Regions from separate parts of the Priestia sp. YIM B13491 genome, predicted to be linked through region 2. Evidence: a T-box and tRNA genes for the amino acid it is inferred to sense, from the RefSeq annotation. Region 2 holds a T-box; the other holds one or more tRNA genes.
The links. The T-box of region 2 lies ahead of leuS (leucine--tRNA ligase). A T-box ahead of a tRNA ligase gene usually reads a tRNA of that ligase, here a tRNA-Leu.
Positions count from the first base shown of each region.

Region 1: it encodes a tRNA-Leu, which carries the amino acid that the T-box ahead of leuS (leucine--tRNA ligase) is inferred to sense. The anticodon was not compared.

Region 1 covers NZ_JBHZOR010000004.1:380,147-390,818, reverse strand. The annotation lists gene ACFX4E_RS16965 (hypothetical protein) at 1-523, opposite strand, end outside; gene ACFX4E_RS16960 (VanW family protein) at 702-1,640, shown strand; gene ACFX4E_RS16955 (YjcZ family sporulation protein) at 1,715-1,837, opposite strand; gene ACFX4E_RS16950 (GNAT family N-acetyltransferase) at 2,026-2,538, opposite strand; gene ACFX4E_RS16945 (YczF family membrane protein) at 2,623-2,847, opposite strand; gene ACFX4E_RS16940 (spore germination protein) at 2,993-4,615, shown strand; gene ACFX4E_RS16935 (Ger(x)C family spore germination protein) at 4,605-5,828, shown strand; gene ACFX4E_RS16930 (GerAB/ArcD/ProY family transporter) at 5,849-6,949, shown strand; gene ACFX4E_RS16925 (Na+/H+ antiporter NhaC family protein) at 7,148-8,548, opposite strand; tRNA gene ACFX4E_RS16920 (tRNA-Gly) at 8,764-8,835, opposite strand; tRNA gene ACFX4E_RS16915 (tRNA-Leu) at 8,855-8,936, opposite strand; tRNA gene ACFX4E_RS16910 (tRNA-Trp) at 8,963-9,036, opposite strand; gene ACFX4E_RS16905 (phospholipase D-like domain-containing protein) at 9,258-10,652, opposite strand.
Region 2 covers NZ_JBHZOR010000001.1:42,695-53,366, forward strand. The annotation lists gene ACFX4E_RS00220 (alpha/beta fold hydrolase) at 1-702, shown strand, start outside; gene ACFX4E_RS00225 (tetraprenyl-beta-curcumene synthase family protein) at 734-1,792, shown strand; gene mnmM (tRNA 5-(aminomethyl)-2-thiouridylate-methyltransferase MnmM) at 1,805-2,374, opposite strand; gene mnmL (tRNA modification radical SAM protein MnmL/YtqA) at 2,371-3,333, opposite strand; gene ACFX4E_RS00240 (YtzC family protein) at 3,503-3,766, shown strand; gene ACFX4E_RS00245 (hypothetical protein) at 3,779-3,934, shown strand; gene ACFX4E_RS00250 (MDR family MFS transporter) at 4,093-5,280, shown strand; gene ACFX4E_RS00255 (GntP family permease) at 5,437-6,759, shown strand; gene ACFX4E_RS00260 (hypothetical protein) at 6,824-7,015, shown strand; T-box leader at 7,259-7,477, shown strand; gene leuS (leucine--tRNA ligase) at 7,542-9,956, shown strand; gene ACFX4E_RS00270 (rhodanese-like domain-containing protein) at 10,196-10,507, shown strand.

The DNA of each region.
Region 1 (10,672 bases), on a different contig from region 2:
CCGGCTCAGCTTTTAATGCATATTCATCAAGCTTTCCTCCTGCTTTTAATACCATTAACTGATGACCTGGATCCACATTTTGAGACTTGTGAGTCGTACTTCCTGCAAAATGAATGCAAAAATGACCGGGGAATCCATTGTCAAGCGCACCGGCTCCGTGAGGCATTCCGTTCATGGAAGCGGCAAGCATTTGACCTTTAAACGGAATGAGAACAGCTCTTCGGTTCCAGCTCCATTTCCCATTATATAAGTGCTTCATTACTTTCGTATCTTGGCGTGTAAGCGGCTGAGCATCTGCATGGTGTGAGCCTGCTCTTCGCTGCACGTAAAAGTAAAAGCCGGTTTCTACATCGATCACTTTAAACTTTTTCCCCTTCGGCAGTAAGCTTTCTACACGTTTCCACTTTAATACTTTTCCTGTGTCACTTACCGGAAAGTACGTAAGGTTTTCTTCTGCTTTCATCTTTTGGGGATGCACAAAAAAACTAATAAGCATAAAGACTAAAATCATTAATTTTGTCATTGTCTACCCTCATTACCTTGTAGTTTCTCTATGTAATATGCGAAAGTACACATACAATTATAAATAGAAATTTTTACACGCTCGCCTCATGGAAAATAATACAAAAAAGAGCTTGTGAATCCTATACATTAAACGGTTCATTTTATTCATACTAACAGGTGAAAGCGAGGTATATGATATGAATTTCACTTGGATGGTTGGACTTTTAATGCTCATTCAACCTCTTTCTACACAAGACCACCTATCTATTACTCATGACGGTAAACCAATTGAACGGATTGAACGGGACAAAGTGGCCGTGCCTCTTCTTCCTGTCCCTATGGTTGATCATGACAGATACAATCTTTTTCTAAAAGAATTGGATAAAAAAACATATAGAGAGCCCATAAATGCCCGCATTGATAAAAGCGGACAAATTGTTCCTGAGCAAGCGGGTGTCAAACTATATCATAAAGATTTTGCGGAGAAATTTTATACTTATTTTTTTAACGGCGGTACGTCAACATTAGAAATCCCGACGCTTCCTGTTCCGCCTCGCGTAGATAAAGAGCTGCTTGCAACGATTCGAATTAAGCAAATCGGTCATTATCATACGGTATTTAACCCTCATAATAAAAATCGTTCTCACAATATTTCTCTTGCAGCTGAATCACTAGACAGCAGCGTTATATTTCCTGGGGAAGTTTTCTCTTTTAATCAAATCGTCGGAAAAAGAACGGCAGCAAAAGGGTATATGCGTGCGCCAATCATTGTAAAAGGAGAGTATTCTGAAGGAGTTGGAGGAGGAATTTGCCAAGTTTCTTCTACTTTATTTAACGCCGTCGATAACGCTGGCGTAACGATTACACAGCGTTACTCACACAGTCGCAGTGTTTCCTACGTACCTCCTGGACGAGACGCTACCGTCAGCTGGTATGGACCTGACTTTCATTTTAAAAATACGTATAGTGATCCTTTGTTGATTCGAGCGCAGGTGCACGGGGGAGTCATAAGCGTGGCCGTTTACTCTACTGATGCGATTGAATATAAGCCTCGCCGCGTGCCTTGGGCTTCTATTGATCAATTGCCGAAAGAGAAAAAAATTGAATCGCATGTTGATACTGAGCCTGCCGATTAATCATCTCTTTCAGCTTTTTATAATGAACATAAAAAAAGCCTAAAGAAATTTCTTTAGGCTATTCAGTGATATAATTAGCAGCCGTAGCCGCCACCATAACCACCGCTATAACAACTACATCCGATAATTACTAATAGAATAAATAATACAACTAATAAAGCGAAACCAGAACCGAATCCACATCCAGCATTAGACATACAAGCACTCCCTTTCAACGTGATTTTCTGTTGCTAAAACAAAGAAGGTTCAAACATGGGGTGTTTCTCATGGATAGCTTATTGTATGTCTGCCTAGACGTTTTGGTTTGCTGTTCTGCTCATTTTTTAAAAATTGGGCTTGTTTTCGTCTTTAAAACTCGAAAAATGCAATTCCGTAAAAGTAAAGCTCATTTCCACTCTTCCTTTAAAATCGCGTAATAATATTCATCCCACCATCCTTTTTCAGTTGGAATACATTTTTTAAAATACCCTTCTCTTCTCATCCCGATCTTCTCCATAACACGATAAGAAGACGTATTCTCAGGCTGACAAGTAGCAATAATCCGATGCAGTTTCATTGTGTTAAAGCCATAGTCCACGATTGCTTTTGCCGCTTCTGAAGCATATCCTTTCTGATGATAGAGAGAATGAAATACCCAACCAATTTCATAAGTATGGTCCCCAAAATAGTTAAAAAAGACGAGATGACCAATTAAAATTTTTTCGTTTTTTAAGACAACTGGAAAATTTTTAACATTTTCTTTCGTATTTTCATTTACAAATTTCTTCGCATCATCCTTACTAAAAACACCTTCTGGTATGTACTTCATGACATTAGCATCAGATGTATATGCGTAGACATCTTGCCAATCTTCATATTTAAATTTGCGTATTAGTAGTCTGTCAGTCTCAATGTTCATGTGGTTCTCCCCTATCTCAAAGCTATCTTTCTATACGCTTGTTTCGATAGTGAAGATATAAAAACCTCTTTGCACCACAAGTTACTATTGCTTTTGCTGACGCTTCTTTAAAACAAGATAAAGTGACTCTGCGAAAAAGAAAAATAAAAGAGAAAAAAGGACAAATAATTCGGCCACTTCCATTACACGAAACGGGCTTAACGCATTGTATAGCGCCTGCAGTATGTTCGTTCCTTGAAAAAGATCAATTCCTACAGAAAGAGCGATCACAGATCCAAATAGCAGTAAGCTAACTCCAATAATTTTCATATGTCTACTCCTCACCTAATCATTACTTACCTCATAGGTTCGTCATTTTTATTTACCATCATGCAAAAGATATTTTGTTAAAAATTACATAATTATACGGTTTTTGGTCAAATTAATAAAAACTATAGTAAGGGTGCTTTCATTTATGCCTTCATTCTTTAAAAACCAAAAGTCTAAAAATAAGCTTCCCCCTCAGGCAGATCAAACAAGCAGCGAACAAGCAGCTTCTTCTCTTAAGAATCTGCTGTCTGAGAACCTTACCCTCATTAAAGAGAAAACTGGAAACAGCTCAGATATTGTGATTCGTCATTTTAAAATAGGCGTCAATAACAGCTTAGCTGCTGCTATCGTCTACATAGAAGGGATTGTAGATAATCAGGCTATCCAAGATTACTTACTGCAGTCTCTTATGAAAGATAATCAAAAAAACGAACTAAATGATAAAAATGCATTAGAGTTAATTTCCGAAGACATCGTAACAATCGGCAACGTATCGTTTGGAGACAACTGGAATGATTTACTGTCTTCTTTGATGTCAGGAGACAGCCTTCTTATTGTCGATGGCATAAACCGCGTACTCAGCGTGAGTACACAAGGCGGTGAAAAGCGTGCCATTTCAGAATCTACTACCCAAATGGTAGTGCGGGGACCAAAAGGTGCCTTTACTGAGTCTATTGGCACAAACTTAGCCATGGTGCGCCGAATTATTAAAACACCCGACTTATGGCTAGAATCGATGAAGATTGGCCGAGTAACTAAAACGGATGTCACTCTTATGTATATTCATGGCATCGCAAACGATAAAGTTGTAAAAGAAATTCGAAAGCGATTAAAAAATATTGATATTGATAGTATTTTGGAATCAGGTTATGTTGAGCAGCTAATTGAAGATCAAACGGTCACTCCTTTTCCAACTATTTATAATACAGAAAGACCTGACGTGGTGGCAGGTAACCTTTTAGAAGGAAGAATTGCTATTTTTGTGGACGGAACTCCTTTTGTCCTTATTGCTCCCGCTTTGTTCATTCAATTTTTCCAATCGGCTGAAGATTACTACGCACGCTTTGATATTGCGACGTCCATTCGTCTTTTGCGGGTGTTTATGTTTATGATTTCACTTATCGCTCCTGCTACGTATGTGGCGGTTACGACATTTCATCAAGAGATGGTACCCACGACGCTTATTGTAGCTCTTGCGGCACAGCGAGAATCCGTTCCATTTCCCGCGTTTGTGGAAGCTTTTTTTATGGAAGTCACCTTTGAAATTTTGCGTGAAGCAGGGATTCGTTTACCAAAAGCTATCGGCTCTGCCGTATCGATCGTCGGAGCTCTTGTTATTGGGCAAGCAGCGGTTCAAGCGGGGATCGTCTCACCAGCTATGGTTATTATCGTATCGATTACAGCTATTGCTAGCTTTGCAACGCCGTCTTTCGATATGGCTATTTCAGCGCGTTTAATTCGTTTTTTATTTATATTAGGAGCGGCTACATTCGGTTTCTATGGTATTATTCTTATTCTTTTAATGGGAGTTGGACATCTGTGCAGCTTACGTTCATTTGGTGTTCCTTATATGACGCCATTAGCACCGTTTATTCCTGCAAGCAATGAAGATACTTTGATACGGTTGCCATGGTGGACGATGAGAAGAAGACCTAAATTAATTAGTGATAACAAAGTTCGTCAAAGCAAACATCAAAAGCCTGAGCCTCCTTCTTCAAGAGGTATGATTAACCAGGAAATGGAAGAAGATGATCAAAATGAAACGTAAAAGTTTATTTTTACTGGTAATGACCATAATGATGGTATTGCTTACTAGCTGCTGGAGTAAAAAAGAGTTAACGGATCTTGCATTTGTATCGGCAATGGGCATTGATAAAACGAAAGATGGGCGGTATGAGCTTACCTTTCAAATTATTAACCCGGGAAATGTAGCTGGCTTACAAGGGGGCGGCGGTACCCAAAGTCCGCCTGTTACGATCTATTCTGCTTCTGGCGATAATTTAGTTGAAGCAAGCAGACGCGCTTCAGCTAGAATTTCCCGAAGACTTTATTATGCCCATACCAACTTAGTCGTGATCGGAGAAAAATTAGCGCGTGAAGAAGGAATTAACATTCTCATTGATTCTATTGATCGCGATCCTGAGTTTCGAATTACGACTTCCTTAGTAATCGCCAACCAGTCAAGTGCTGCTGATTTGGTAAAAGCACTAACGCCTGTCGATAAAATTCCAGCAAACAAAATTATGAAAACGCTGGAGTTCACTCAAAGAAAATGGGGAGAAAATCTAAAGGTTTCCTTTCAAGAAGTGATGAGATCTCTCGAATCTCCTGGAGGAGAAGCACTAGTCTCGGGTTTTCGTTTAGTTGGAAATCCTCAACAAGCAGAAAAATTAGATAACCTCCAGCAAAGCGCACCAGAAGCTACCCTTCGTGCTTCTGGCATTGCTGTTTTTAAAAATGGAAAGTTAATCGACTGGCTGTACAATAGTCCAGCCAGAGGCAGCGTTTGGATTCTTGATAAAATACAAGGAACCGACATTAATGTAGACTGGAAAGGAAAAAAAGAAGCGCTTGCCTATCAAACAGTTCGTCAAAAAACGGATGTATCTGTAAAAATGGTAAAAGGAAAACCTTATGCGTCCGTTCACACTCGCGTAGAAGGCGATCTTGGAGAAGTGGAGGTCCCTGTTGATACACGTCAACCTGCTGTAATCAAAAAAATGGAAAAAGCTGCAGGTAAAGAAATAAAAAAAGAATTACAAACAGCTATTAAACAAGCTCAGACAGACAAAGTTGACATCTTTGGATTTGGAGAAGCACTAGCACGCACGCGGCCTAATCAGTGGGAAAAACTCAAATCAGAATGGGATGACGTTTATTTTCCAAAATTAGATGTAGACGTTAAAGTAGAAGCTTACATTCGCCGAACAGGTCTGCGCAATAAATCGTTTCTCTCTAGCGTAAAAGAAAAACAACAATGAGGTAAGGAGGTTCTGGCTATATGGAAAAAGCAAAAATTAGCGCCACTCAGTTATTTATTCTCATGGTTTTATTCGAGCTGGGAAGTGCTTTATTAGTTCCTCTTGCAATGAGAGCAAAGCAAGATGCATGGCTAGCTATTTTAATTGGAATGCTGTGCAGTTTTTTCTTCTTTTTAGTTTATCACAAGCTCTATTCCTACTATCCGGACCTCCTGCCCACAGAATATATGCAGAAAATTTTAGGTAAGGCACTGGGAACGCTTCTTGCATTCGTATATATCGTTTATTTTTTATACGATGCATCACGAGTTCTAAGAGATTTCGGAGAGATGCTTCTTACTTTTGCTTATCCCGATACGCCTTTATTTATTGCCAATGCCTTATTAATGCTGGTCATTATCTATATTACCCGAAAAGGAATTGAAGCGATAGCCCGGTCAGGAGAGCTTCTGTTTATTTTTATGTACTTTCTGGCTGTGGCAGGCTTCATCTTAATTATTAGCTCAGGACTAATTGATTTTAAGAACTTACAGCCGGTATTAAAAGAAGGAGTACTGCCCGTTGCAAAAGTTGCTTTAACCGAAACGCTGTATTTTCCTTTCACGGAAGCTATTGTATTTACCATGCTTCTTCCTTATTTGAGCAATCCCAAAAAAGCGAGTGTCACCATGATATGCGCAACGGGATTAAGCGGAATTAACCTAATTATTACGATGATCATTAACATTAGCGTGCTTGGAGTTGATTTGACGACAAGATCACAGTTCCCTCTTCTGAGTACTGTCCAAACGATCCAAGTAGCTGATTTTTTAGAGCGTCTAGATGTATTTTTTATGTTCGCTATGGTTATTGGGATTTATTTTAAAGTTAGCATCTTGTTTTATGCTTCTATAATAAGTACAGCTACTTTATTTAAAATTAAATCGCCTTCCCGTCTAGCGTATCCTTTAGGCATCATTGTGTTATTTCTGTCGGTTACAATCGCTAGTAATTTTCAAGAACACCTTTATGAAGGGCTGCACGTAGCGAGATTTCTTTTACATATGCCGCTATTTTCTATCATACCTATACTGCTTTTGATTATCGCCTTTTTGAAAAATAGGAAGAAGCAGCACAGATAGTATATATCTCTAATAAATAGAAAAATGGCGTTAAAATTATCGAGGTGATGTTCGTGTATATATGGTTTTATGATCATTTTGTTAATACAATCTTATTTCCGCTTACTTGTATCATGCTAGTGTGCCTATCACTAGGGCTGTATGCATACGTTAAGCTAAAAAAAATGAAAAGTGAAGAATAGATAGCTACTCCCTCATTTAAAACAAGAAAGATACAACAAGATAGAAAGCAACTGTTATTCCCGCTGCAATTAAAGCTGGCTTTAATTTATATTTGGCATATTCAATAACAGATAAATCTAATATTTTGGCGATGGTATTCGTATCGTCGCTTAAAGGTGAAGAAAATGCTCCAAAGGAACCGCTCGCAAACACCGCACCGATAATTAATGGCAAAGAAAGATCTGCAGAACTTGCAAGCGATACGCCAAGCGGCATTAAAATCCCCCATGTCCCCCAAGCAGACCCGATAAAGTAAGAAATAGCAGCTCCAAACACAAACATAAAAGGAGTGACAAACATTTGAGGAATCCACTTAGAATGTGCCGTCACAAAATTTGAAAAACCTAAGTCTTCTGTAACAGCGGATAATCCCCATACTACCGATAACAGCAGAATAACGGACATTAAGTCATTGCCTCCTGTGATAAAACCATTAAGCAAATTCTGTAATGTAAAGCGCTGAAACAAGAAAAAAATGAGGGTAATTAACGTAGTGATAATTAAAGCTACTACCATCGCTTCTAGCACGTCTGCTTTAATAAATGCTTCAAAAAAGCTGTGGCTCTTATGATGCCCGCTCCACCATGTTAAAAGTAAAGTAAGTGAAATCACAACAAGTAAAGGTACTAACAGATTCCAAGGCTTAGAAGGCAAATCCTTCGACACGCAAGGATGACAATCATGCCAATCTTTTTCGTCTTCTTCCTCTAGCTTCATAGGAGCCGTAGATGTTGAATGATGAAAAAAACTGAAATAAATCCCTACTAGAATAATCACAATCGAAAAGAAGTTATAAGGAATGCTTTGAATGAACAAAGAATAAGCGTCTTGTTTTATGCCTTGATGATCAATTGCCATTTGAATGATTGAGACCATATACCCTACAAATGCCGTTGCCACAGGAATTAAGACGATAACAGGAGTAGCAGTTGTTTCAATAACAAACCCTAGCTCTGCTGTCGTCATTTTCACTTTTTTCAGCAGCGCTCTCATGATGGGCGCGATCGTCACAAAACGAAATGTGGGAGCACTGAATGTTCCAATGGTTGAAACATAGGTTAAAATAAGGGCTTTTTTTCTTGTATCAATTCTTTCTGCAGCTGTTTCCACAAACCCCTTAACTCCTCCAGCCATCTTAATCATTCCGATAAGCCCTGAAAACGCGTATAAAAAGACGACGATTTCTATATTAATTTTATTTCTAAGAGCTTGTACAACATAGTGAAGTAGCTTTTCAACACCTCCGATAATCGAATGATCAATTAAATAAGCGCCTACTAATAAGCCTAAAAACAACCCTGGCAGCACTTGTTTCGTGAAAATAGCTATGGGAATAACAATTAAAAACGGTATAATCGAAAACCAACTAGATTCCATAGGACTCTCCCCTATCTTAAAAACCATATTAGATGTCTTCACGTATCGTTCATTAGCTTTTAATGTAACCCCAATATTGTGTGTATATTCACGAAAGCAACACGTATAAGCAGTACTGCTTTAATAAAATATTTCTGATTACAAACAGCATAATAAAACTCTTTATTTCTACAACAAAAAAAGCAGCTTGCACATGCAAACTGCTTTTGAAAAGAAGCGGAAGACGAGGTTCGAACTCGCGACCCCCACCTTGGCAAGGTGGTGTTCTACCACTGAACTACTTCCGCGCATATATGAAAGTAAAGATGCGGGTGAAGGGACTTGAACCCCCACGTCATAAGACACTAGATCCTAAGTCTAGCGCGTCTGCCAATTCCGCCACACCCGCGTGTGAATTAAAAGCTAACTCCAAAGTGGCAGGGGCAGTAGGAATCGAACCCACACTGACGGTTTTGGAGACCGTAGTTCTACCTTTAAACTATGCCCCTAGAAATGATTTCTTCAAAAGAACCTCGTTTATTAACGACGCTATATCATAATAAAACATATATGGAATTTCGTCAATAGATCTTTTGATGAATCATAACTAGTACTAGCGGTTTTCAAAAAACTGTGAGGCATATCACAGCTTTTTACACATTACCTTCACCAGCTGCAGTCCTCTTTAATCTCCGCTATTTGTTTTTAGAGACTCTGCTGTAACAAAGTACTATACAAAATATCTCCAAAATCGTGTAAAGACCGAAAGAATATGTAGGAGTGCAGATTTTACAGGAGGCACGTTTTTTTGAGAATCCGTATTAACATCCACAGGTTCTCCCTCATCTCCCACAAGCATACTGTGAGAAATTTTAGCTTCAATAGCTCCTGTTAACTGAGCTGCAAATTCTTCACTATCTATCATAACCATGGATTCAGTATTTAAAAATGCAGAGCGCGAATCTAGGTTAAAAGAACCAACTGCACTTAAACGCTGATCGTAAACAACAGATTTCCCGTGAATTGAATAAGGCTTTTGATATTCATAAAGCTTCGAACCAGCTTTTATGACGCGATTCTTTACTCCCAAGTATGCAGAAAAAGCCATAGCATTTGGAGTGGATGTAATAGAATTAGTTAAAATAATTCTTTGCACTTTTGGTTTTACTCGCTTATCTATATACTGTTCCATCTCTTTTGTTGGTACGATATAAGGGCTTTGAACAACAATGGATTTTTCAGCTTGTTGGGAAAGCTTAATAAACGTTTTCCATATAAAAGGGCTTTTATTTATTCGTTGAATAGGATTTGTAATAAAAGAAATCTTTCTTGTAGGGATCGTTGCTTCTCTCCATACAATATAAGGATGGACAAAAGGTTCGTTTGCTTTTTTGGCCTCTTCGTATTGATCTATCAACAATTTCTTTCCTGAAAGACCGCGAAATTGTTTAGTTTTCTTGAGCTTTGGAAAAGCTTTTCGTGTATACGGATGATTCCATAATTTCTCTACATACTTCTCCATTGAGAGAATGACACTATGACTTTCTTGCTTTGTGTTATAAATCAGCACATCACGGTCATAGACAAAATTTTTATTTGGTTGACTGGCCAAGTATTTATCTCCAATGTTTCGTCCTCCAATAATACCTAATTGGCCATCGACTACTATTATTTTATCGTGAAGACGATTATGCCATGTCCAAGGTTTAAAAATAGTGAAGGGCTCATAGTACTTTAATTCTATATTATTGTGGAAAGCTAGGGCATAAAGAACATTTTTCCTCTTGCCTTTTAGCCCATGAGAGATCCCGTCTAACAGCACGCGAATACGTATACCTCGATCCGCAGCTTCGAATAAAGCGCCCATAAGTAAATCCGAAGAACGACCTTTACCGATGGAAAAGTACGCAATATCAATTGTATGCCTCGCTTCTTGAATCATCTGCATTCGAACAAGCCCTGAAAAATAACCGTTTTCCAAAAGCATAGCTCGGTCTGTAGATTCTTTCTTCCCGTAAAAATTCTCAGTATTCATTACTTTTAAGTCTTTTCCCTTGTGCAAAGGGACATAAAACAGTACCACTGCAGTTACGAATACATATATGAAGTACAATACGACAATCATTATTAGTATGTTTATTAGCA
Region 2 (10,672 bases):
TATCGCTGGCTGATTGAGATGTGGCGTTCGGTTGGAATGCACGTAATTATGGGAGACCTTCCTGGCCAAGGCTTAACAACAAGAAGAAGAGGACATATCCTATCCTTTGATGAATATGTGTATGAAGTGGAAGAATGGGTACGTGAAGCGCAAAAATATGATTTGCCTATTTTCCTGTTAGGTCACAGTATGGGAGGACTAGCGGTTATTCGTACGCTCCAGACAAAAAACCTCCCTATATGGGGTGCGATTCTTTCCTCTCCTTGTTTAGGATTAAAAGAGCAAGTACCGGCTTATTTAGATATGCTATCTAAAGGGTTAAATAAAGTCATGCCGAACAAACTTTTCGATTTAGGTCTCACTGTTGAAAAAGCAACAAGAAACCAAGAAGTTCGAGATGAAGATGAAAATGACTCACTGTATGTTACAAAAGTTTCTGTAAGATGGTACCGGGAATTGATCCAAGCTGTCAACTTAGCTTTTAAAGATATCGATCGTTTGCCTGATGTCCCGCTTCTTGTGATGCAGGCAGGAGAAGATAAAATTATTGAAAAGCTGATTGTTAGGCAGTGGTTTGATGAAATAGAGCTAAGTGAAAAAATCTACAAAGAATGGTCTCAGCTGTATCACGAAATCTTTAATGAGCCTGAAAGAGAATACGTTTTTACATATGCGAAAAGTTTTGTCGATCTTCACATTTAATAAGTGCGGTAAGAAATTGAGGTGAAAATAAATGAAGATTCCGTCTCATCCTATTTCATTAATGAGGAAAATTTATCGAGAAGTGTTTCCTGTCGTTCATCATGAGCTTAATCATTGGCGTGAACGAGCAAAAGAGATTCCTAATAAAGAATTGCGTACTCAAGCATTGGCAAGTATCGATACAAAAACTTTTCATTGTGAAGGAGGCGGTATCCTATCGATTTTAGCGAAAGAAAACATGATTGAATGCGTGAAATTTATTGTTGCCTACCAAACAATCAGCGATTACTTAGATAACTTATGTGACCGCAGCAATTCGCTAGACCCTAAAGATTTTGCCGCCTTGCATGAATCGATGCCAGATGCGTTGACTCCTCATGCACCTCTTGGAGATTACTATCGTTTTCGAGAGGATAAAGACGACGGAGGATACTTAGCCGGACTTGTCCAGACTTGTCAGCAGTCCTTGCGAAAAGCTTGTAATTACCATATAGTCTCTTCACATTTATTAGAACTAGCTAATTATTATTGTGATTTGCAAATACATAAGCATGTTGAAATCAAGGAAAGAGTTCCACGATTAGAGAATTGGTTCGATGCTCACCGGCACAGTGTTCCTGAAATGGAGTGGTATGAATTTTCAGCGTGCTCTGGTTCAACGTTAGGAATTTTTTGTTTAGTTGCCTATAGCTTTCAAGAAGAGATGACCGAAGAAATGACGCAGAAAATAAAAGCAGGATATTTTCCTTATATTCAAGGCTTACATATTTTACTCGATTATTTAATTGACCAAGAAGAAGATAAAGCAGGAGGAGATTTGAACTTTTGTTTTTATTATCCTCATTATCAGCAAATGATGGATCGCTTTTTGCATTTTGTCGTAAAAGCGGACGAATATGCTAAAAAACTGCCCGATTATCACTTTCACTGCTTTATCTATAAAGGACTCTTGGGCGTTTATTTGTCGGATCAAAAAGTGCGGGCACAAAAACATGTTCATGTGAATGCACGTAGGTTAATAAAAGCGGGGGGAGCCCTCAGCTACTTTTTCTATATCAACGGACGCTTGTACCGAATGTTAAAAAGATAAGCCATATACGGCTTATCTTTTTTCAATAGCAATGATGAAGGGAGGGTTGTTTTGCTGATTCATGAAACGATATTGTAAAACGTGAACGTCTTTTTGATCAAGATTTTGGACATATGTTAGTAAATCGTCTCTTTCTTGTTTCCCTTGTTCGTGTCCATGATAAATAACGAGCACAATCACTCCTTCAGGTGCTAGCAAATCAAGTAACTGCTCAATTGCAGAGATTGTTGTTTCAGAAGTGGTGACAATGTCTTTATCTCCACCTGGTAAATAACCTAAATTAAAGACAGCGCCCGTGACTCGTCCTTTAATAGAACGAGGAAGCATGTTTATATTGCTGTGGCTTTCTTGGATAAGTGTTACTCTGTTTTCTACATGGTGTTCGGTCAATCGCTGCTGAGTTGCTTGAATAGCTTGAGGTTGAATATCAAATCCATATACATGACCTGTATCTCCGACTAAGTTAGCTAAGAACAATGTATCATGTCCATTTCCTGCTGTGGCATCAATCGCGACATCTCCTTCGGCCACAGCATTAGTGAGCAATGTGCGGGCAAAAGGCAGGATACGTTCTATTTTCATCTTTCCATCAACTCTTTTTCGTAATATTTTCCTTGATAGCTTTGGCGACGTTGGAGCTCTTGGTCAATGGCATTTAATACGCTCCACTTATTTACGCTCCACATCGGTCCAACCATGAGGTCTATCGGTCCATCGCCTGTAATACGATGAACAATCATCTCAGGAGGGATTACTTCGAGCTGATCGCATACAAGCTTTACGTATTCTTCAAATGAAAGAAATTCAACAAGGCCCTTTTCATACTGTTTGACCATAGGAGTTCCTTTTAGTAAATGAAGCAGATGAATCTTAATTCCTTGAACGTCTAATTTTGCTACTTCACGTACGGTTTTCATCATCATATCAGGTGTTTCTAAAGGCAAACCATTAATGATGTGAGAACAAACGCGAATACCGTGTTTTCGAAGCTTTGCTACCCCATCTACATAGCATTGATGATCGTGTGCCCGGTTAATAAGCAGTGAAGTTCGTTCATGAACAGTTTGCAGTCCAAGTTCTACCCATAGATAAGTTCGTTCATTTAATTCAGCCAAGTATTCCACCACATCGTCGGGGAGACAGTCAGGGCGCGTGGCGATAGAAAGCCCAACAACTCCGGGAAGCTTTAAGACGGCTTCATATTTTTCACGAAGCTCCTCGACAGGAGCATGAGTATTAGTAAATGCTTGAAAGTAAGCAACGTATTTTCCGTCTTTCCATTTATGATGCATTTTTTTACGGATTTCATTAAATTGTGTCACGAGGTCATCCGCTCTGTTTCCGGCAAAATCCCCTGAGCCGGCAGCACTGCAAAACGTACAGCCGCCGTGAGCTACCGTGCCGTCTCTGTTTGGACAATCAAATCCTCCATCTAAGGCTACTTTAAATACCTTATGGCCAAAGTGGTTACGTAAGTGGTAATTCCAGGTGTGATAACGTTTGTTTTCAGATTTATACGGAAATGGGTTTGTCTGACTCAAATCAGCAACCTCCTTTTTACATGCAATATACATCAACAAATTGTATCAAAAACGTGAAAAAGTGCCAAACAAATTTAAGGATGCTTATATTTAACAGGTTCTTCTTGTCGTAAAGGGAAGTAAAGTTGCGCAAAATAAGACAGAAATGAACGAATAGGAGGAATAGAGAATGACAACTCGTCAAGCAGTGGATCAACTTATGCAACAGTGTGAAGATGCTATTCGCTTTGGACAAGGTCAGTTGCAGGAAGGCATGAAGCAAGAACATTATAACGACACTGAATATACAAAAGCACAGGAAAAATTAGAAAATGCTTATAAAGAAATTGAAGAGTTTTCTCACAGTGCAAATGCACAGCAAAGAGAGCAGCTATATCGCATGCGCCTGCAAGTTCAGCAGCTGCAAAATAAATTGATCACAACTCAGCATTAAGGAGAGGATTTTATGGCAACGCGTTCAAATCAAAATAATCCGGAACAAAAAACAAAAAACGGGATCAACAGCAATGACATTGAGCTAGGAAAAGATTTTGATCCGGTAAAAGAATTAAAAGCACGAAACAGCAAGCGTGCACAGCCGGTTCGTTCGAAGCGAAAATAAGCGATAAAAAGGTGGTTTTGCATGATATTGTCATGTGGAATCACCTTTTTAAATAGTCAGCGAATTTCAAATAAATTGTCTATATGTAAAAGCATTGCGAACCCTTTAAGAAAAGACTAGAATGTACGTTGGCATTCGAATAGATAGGGGGGAGATCAATGCCCAAATCACTTTGGTTTTTGATTATTGGTATGCTTGTAAACGTAACGGGAGCTTCATTTTTATGGCCTCTCAATACAATTTATATAAATGAACATTTAGGAAAGTCGTTATCCGTCGCAGGAGTGGTTCTTATGCTGAATTCTGCGGCAAGCGTAGTAGGAAATTTGCTTGGAGGAACGCTTTTTGACAAAATCGGAGGATATAAATCCATTTTATCAGGAATTATTATTACTCTTATTGCATTAGTGGGACTCGTGTTTTTCCATGGTTGGCCTACATACGTTGTTCTCTTGGTTGTTGTAGGGTTTGGATCTGGTATTGTGTTTCCGTCTATGTATGCAATGGCAGGGTCCGTTTGGCCACAAGGCGGAAGAAAAGCATTTAATGCGATGTACGTTGCTCAAAATGCAGGAGTAGCTATTGGCGCCGCGGTAGGGGGCATTGTAGCGTCTTATTCATTTACGTATATTTTCTTAGCTAATACAATTTTATACGTTATTTTTCTGCTTATTGCTATTTTTTCATATCGTCATATTTCGGTTACCGTTGGACAAACGAATGTCCTTAATGAAGCAGGGAGCATTGGGCATAAAACGAAGCTGACTGCTCTTCTTATTTTATGTACGGGGTATGTCTTATGCTGGGTGGCGTATGTTCAGTGGCAAACAACGATTGCTACGCATACGCGTGAGCTGAATATACCTCTTTCTAGCTACAGTTTGCTTTGGACGATTAACGGGATTTTAATTGTAGTCGGTCAGCCTTTGATTGTACCCATCATTCAAAAAGTAGCAAAAACATTAAAAGTACAGGTCCTAATTGGAACGGTTATTTTTGTGGCTTCTTTTGTTATCGTGGTGAATGCTACAACATTTCCGCAGTTCTTAACAGCAATGATTGTGTTAACAATTGGAGAAATGTTCGTTTGGCCAGCCATTCCGGCTGTTGCAAGTCAGTTGGCTCCATCTGGAAAAGAAGGATTTTATCAAGGTGTAGTTAACAGCATGGCTACTGCAGGTAAAATGATTGGTCCTCTCTTTGGAGGCGTTATTTTCGATGCGTTTAATATGTCTACGCTGTGCTATTTATTAATTGCTCTATTGTTATTCAGCATGTGTACAACATGGATATACGATTATAAATTAAAAGAAAAACGTCAGCGTTCATTAACCATCTCTAAATAAATAGAGATGGTTTTATTTTTGATGGCTTAATAAACGTAGGAATGTCTTCAGTATTCCTTTAATAATATAGTAAGGGTCGTGACAAGCAAAGGAAGGAGTATATACCTGTAAAAATGTAAGCGTTTTCTGATTATATGACTTCATGGGGGGCTAAACATGCTTAGTATGATTGGATTAATTGGAGGATTATTGCTGCTCATTGTATTAACGATGAGAGGCATGAATTTATTTATAGCAGGTCCGCTCAGTGCTTTAGTTGTTGCGTTAACAAGCGGAATGCCTTTATTTCCACAGCTGGTGAAAGAAGGAGAAGCAAATTTTGTTGGAAATTACATGTCTGGTTTCACAGGATTTATTGCTTCTTGGTATTTAATGTTTCTATTGGGCGCCGTTTTTGGAAAAGTGATGGAAGACAGCGGGGCCGCTGATAGTGTTTCTCGCTGGATTGTCAGTAAACTAGGAATGAAAAGAGCAGTGTTGGCAATTGTACTTGCCTGTGCGGTCTTAACATACGGAGGAGTCAGTCTGTTTGTAGTAGCATTTTCTGTCTATCCAATGGCTTTAAGCTTATTCAAACAAGCCGATTTGCCGAGGCGGTTTATTCCTGCTGCTTTAGCATTCGGTTCCGTTACGTTTACGATGACCTCGGCTGGATCGCCTGAAATCCAAAACTGGATTCCAATTGAATATTTGAAGACTAGTCCGTATGCAGGATGGGAAGTTAGTTTAGTTGTAGCAGTAGTGATGGCTGTATTCGGCTACTGGTGGTTAAAGCGCTTGATTTCAAAAGCAGTTAAAAACGGAGAGCGTTTTATATCACGCGAGAAAGATCCAGCAGTAACGGAAAATCAGTCTCTTCCTAATCCGTTATTAAGTTTGCTTCCGCTTGTGGTCGTGCTCATTATTTCTTTTGCACTTCATAAGCCACTTCAGCAATCTGCGCTGATTGTTGCACTTTTAAGCGGGATCATTGTCACTTATATTGTGAACCGAAAGCATTTTAAAGGATTTTGGAATGCAGCTTCAGAAGGAACGCTGGGTGCGTTAATTGCTATTGGGAATACAGCTGCTGTCGTAGGTTTTGGAGGGGTTGCTAAGGCTGTTCCCGCATTTGGAGTGGCTGTAGATGCGATGACGCATATTCCAGGAAGTCCGCTGATTGGGGGAGCTATTGCCGTGAGTGTTATCGCGGGAATGACAGGTTCGGCTTCAGGAGGTCAGGCGATTGCTTTGCCAATTTTAGCCCCTCACTATCTAGATGCTGGTGTAAATCCAGAAGCTCTCCATCGCGTAGTAGCTATTTCTTCTGGAGTATTAGATTCCTTGCCTCATAATGGTTATGTCGTTACAACTATTAATTCTATTTGCGGAGAAACTCATAAAGATGCGTATGGATCAGTTGCAGCAATGACTGTGATTGTTCCGCTTGTTGGTCTTGTACTTGCGATCATCCTGTTTTCTTTTGGATTTGGCATTTAATAATAGCAGCTAAAGAAAGCAGGGACTGGGATAAAAGTATTTTAGTTGAAGGAAGATCCGAACGATGAATCGTTCGGATCTTTTCATGTTTATGGTGAACGTAGATTTCATTTGTTTAGGTGCTTCTAGCTGCGGAGTGGAGGGCAAGACAAAGACTCCTGAAATAGGTGAGACCCCGCACGAGTGTAAGCAACGAGGAGGCTCATCGGCTGCCAGCGGAAAGCGAAGTCTTGCACGGAAATCAACAGTGGTGTAACCAAGAGATTCATACTAGCGCATTTATCCTATTTGTTCGTCTTTAAATTGGCTTGATTTAATTATGTCTCAATCCCTTTTTTGTTTGGCCGTGGATGTATGTTTTTGGGAGAAGTTGTTCATATATAAGAATGAAAGAGAGGATTTAGCAACAAAGCAGTGCTGCATTGCAGAAACTTTTACAAAATCCCTTGAACAACTTGCAGTTTACGAACATATTATTTACAATACAAGGTAGTATGATGTAAAAACTATGATAAGGAATAGTAGTGAACGAAGCGAGCTAAGAGAGCTGACGGGTGGTGCGAGTCAGCAAACGAGCGTTCATGAACTCACCTTGGAGTTGTAAATGTGAAGTAAAGTAACATTTGCCGTCTATCCGCGTTAAGGAAAATGAGTGAGTACATAATTGTGCTAATTTGGGTGGTACCGCGGGAAGTTTATTCAACCTCTCGTCCCTTTGTTTGAGGGATGAGGGGTTTTTTAGTTTAATTAAATACAGCTGGAGCGTACAAGGAGGATTATGTATGGCTTTTAATCATGAAAAGATCGAACAAAAATGGCAAAAAGTTTGGGAAGAAAATAAAACATTTAAAACAACAGAAGATGAAGGAAAGCGTAAATTTTACGCATTAGATATGTTCCCTTATCCATCTGGCGCTGGTTTACACGTTGGGCATCCAGAAGGTTATACAGCAACGGATATTTTATCTCGTATGAAGCGTATGCAAGGATACAATGTACTTCATCCGATGGGATGGGATGCATTCGGATTACCTGCTGAACAGTATGCATTAGATACAGGAAACGACCCGGCTGAATTCACTGAACTTAACATTAATAATTTCCGTCGTCAAATCAAATCGTTAGGTTTCTCTTACGATTGGGAGCGAGAAATTAATACAACTGATCCAAACTACTACAAATGGACGCAGTGGATTTTCTTACAGCTATATAAAAACGGCTTAGCTTATGTGGATGAAGTAGCTGTTAACTGGTGTCCTGCTCTAGGAACAGTACTTGCAAACGAAGAAGTTATTGACGGCAAAAGTGAGCGTGGGGGACATCCGGTTGAGCGTCGTCCAATGAAGCAGTGGATGCTTAAAATCACAGCTTATGCAGATCGTTTACTAGAAGATTTAGATGAGCTTGATTGGCCAGAAAGTATTAAAGAAATGCAGCGCAACTGGATTGGCCGCTCTGAAGGAGCTCACGTGCACTTCACAATCGATGGATACGAGGACACATTTACTGTGTTTACAACGCGTCCTGACACGCTATTTGGGGCAACGTATGCCGTTTTAGCACCTGAACATCCGTTTGTAGAAAAAATTACAACAGCCGAACAAAAAGAAGCGGTAGAAGCGTATTTAGATCAAATTAAAAGCAAAAGCGATTTAGAACGTACAGACTTAGCTAAAGACAAAACTGGCGTATTCACTGGTGCTTATGCAATTAACCCTGTAAACGGCGAGAGAATGCCAATTTGGATTGCTGACTATGTTCTAATGAGCTATGGCACCGGTGCAATTATGGCTGTTCCGGCTCACGATGAGCGTGATTATGAATTTGCGGTTAAATTTGAACTGCCGATTAAAGAAGTGGTAGCCGGCGGAGACGTTTCAAAAGAAGCTTATACAGGCGACGGCGAGCACGTTAATTCAGACTTCTTAAATGGTTTAGATAAAGAAGAAGCAATTTCAAATATGATTCAGTGGCTTCAAGCAAATGAAAAAGGTGAAAAACAAGTAACATACCGTCTGCGTGACTGGTTATTCAGCCGTCAGCGCTACTGGGGTGAACCAATTCCTGTTATTCACTGGGAAGATGGCACAACAACGGCAGTTCCTGAAGATCAGCTTCCGCTTGTGTTACCAAAAACGACTGAAATCAAACCGTCAGGCACAGGTGAATCTCCGTTAGCAAACATTGATGACTGGGTGAACGTTGTAGATCCGGAAACAGGCAAAAAAGGGCGCCGAGAAACAAATACAATGCCTCAATGGGCAGGCAGCTGCTGGTATTACTTACGCTACATTGATCCAACAAACAGTGAAGCGTTAGCAGATGCAGATAAATTAAAAGAATGGTTGCCGGTTGATATTTATATCGGTGGAGCTGAACACGCTGTTCTTCACTTATTATATGCTCGTTTCTGGCATAAGTTTTTATATGATATCGGCGTAGTTCCAACAAAAGAGCCGTTCCAAAAACTGTTTAACCAAGGTATGATTCTTGGAGAAAACAACGAAAAAATGAGTAAGTCAAAAGGTAACGTTGTAAACCCAGACGAAATCGTAGAAAGCCACGGTGCAGATACGCTTCGCCTTTACGAAATGTTTATGGGACCTTTAGATGCATCAATCGCTTGGTCAACAAAAGGGCTTGATGGTGCACGCCGTTTCTTAGATCGTGTATGGCGCTTACTTGTTGACGATAACGGTGAATTAAGCAGCAAGGTTCAAGAAAGCAATGACACTACGCTTGAACGCGTGTATCACCAAACGGTGAAAAAAGTAACGGAAGATTACGAAGGCCTCCGTTTTAATACAGGTATCTCTCAGCTTATGGTATTCATCAATGATGCATACAAAGTTGACGTGCTGCCAAAGCAATACGTAGAAGGATTTGTGAAGCTATTAGCACCAATTTGTCCTCATACGACTGAGGAATTATGGAGCAAACTAGGTCACGAAGATACAATTTCGTATGAGGCTTGGCCTGCGTTTGACGAAGCGAAACTTGTAGATGATGAAGTGGAAATTGTCGTTCAAATTAACGGTAAAGTACGTGCAAAAGTTAATGTACCTGCTGAGGCATCTCGTGAAGAGCTTCAAGATATTGCAATGGCTAATGAAGATGTTCAAGAGTTCATTGAAGGTAAGACAGTGCGCAAAGTGATTGCTGTGCCTGGTAAATTAGTAAACATCGTAGCTAATTAAGTATTGATGTAGAAAAGAACCCCTGACTAAAGAGCAGTCAGGGGTTCTCTTCTAGACCGAAGCGCCTGATGTCCGCCTTTCGGGTTTGACATCAGACGCTTAGTCAAACCTTTAACTACGATTGGAAAAGCTCAGGCAGGCTGCTGCTTAAGCTTTTCTTATTTAGTGGCATAAAGGTATTTGAATTTGCTACAATAGCGATAGCAAGCTGAATGAAAGAATAGAGAGGAATGACGAAGATGGAAGAAGTAAAAGTAATTACGCCTGAGGAACTTCAAAAACGCGTTGAAAATGGAGAAGAACTTCATTTAGTTGATGTGCGTGAAGATGAAGAAGTAGCAGAAGGAATGATTCCAACGGCTAAACACATTCGTATGAATGATATTCCAGCTAGTGTGGATCATTTCGATAAAGACAAAGAATATATTTTCATTTGCCGTTCGGGCCGCCGCAGTGAAAACGTATGTTACTACCTTCAAGAACAAGGATATAAAGTAACAAATATGGTTGGCGGTATGTTAGAGTGGGAAGGAAAAACGGTTAATAAATAAAAAAGAGGCTGGGACAAAAGTATCTTAGCTGAAGTGAAAAATGAACCATTGATCAACATGTTTGATTAGTGGTTCATTTTTTTTGTTATGGTGAACATAGGTTTTATTTGTTTCGTTCCTTCTAGCAGTTGATTTCCTTGCAAGACTCCTACGGAAAGCGAAGTC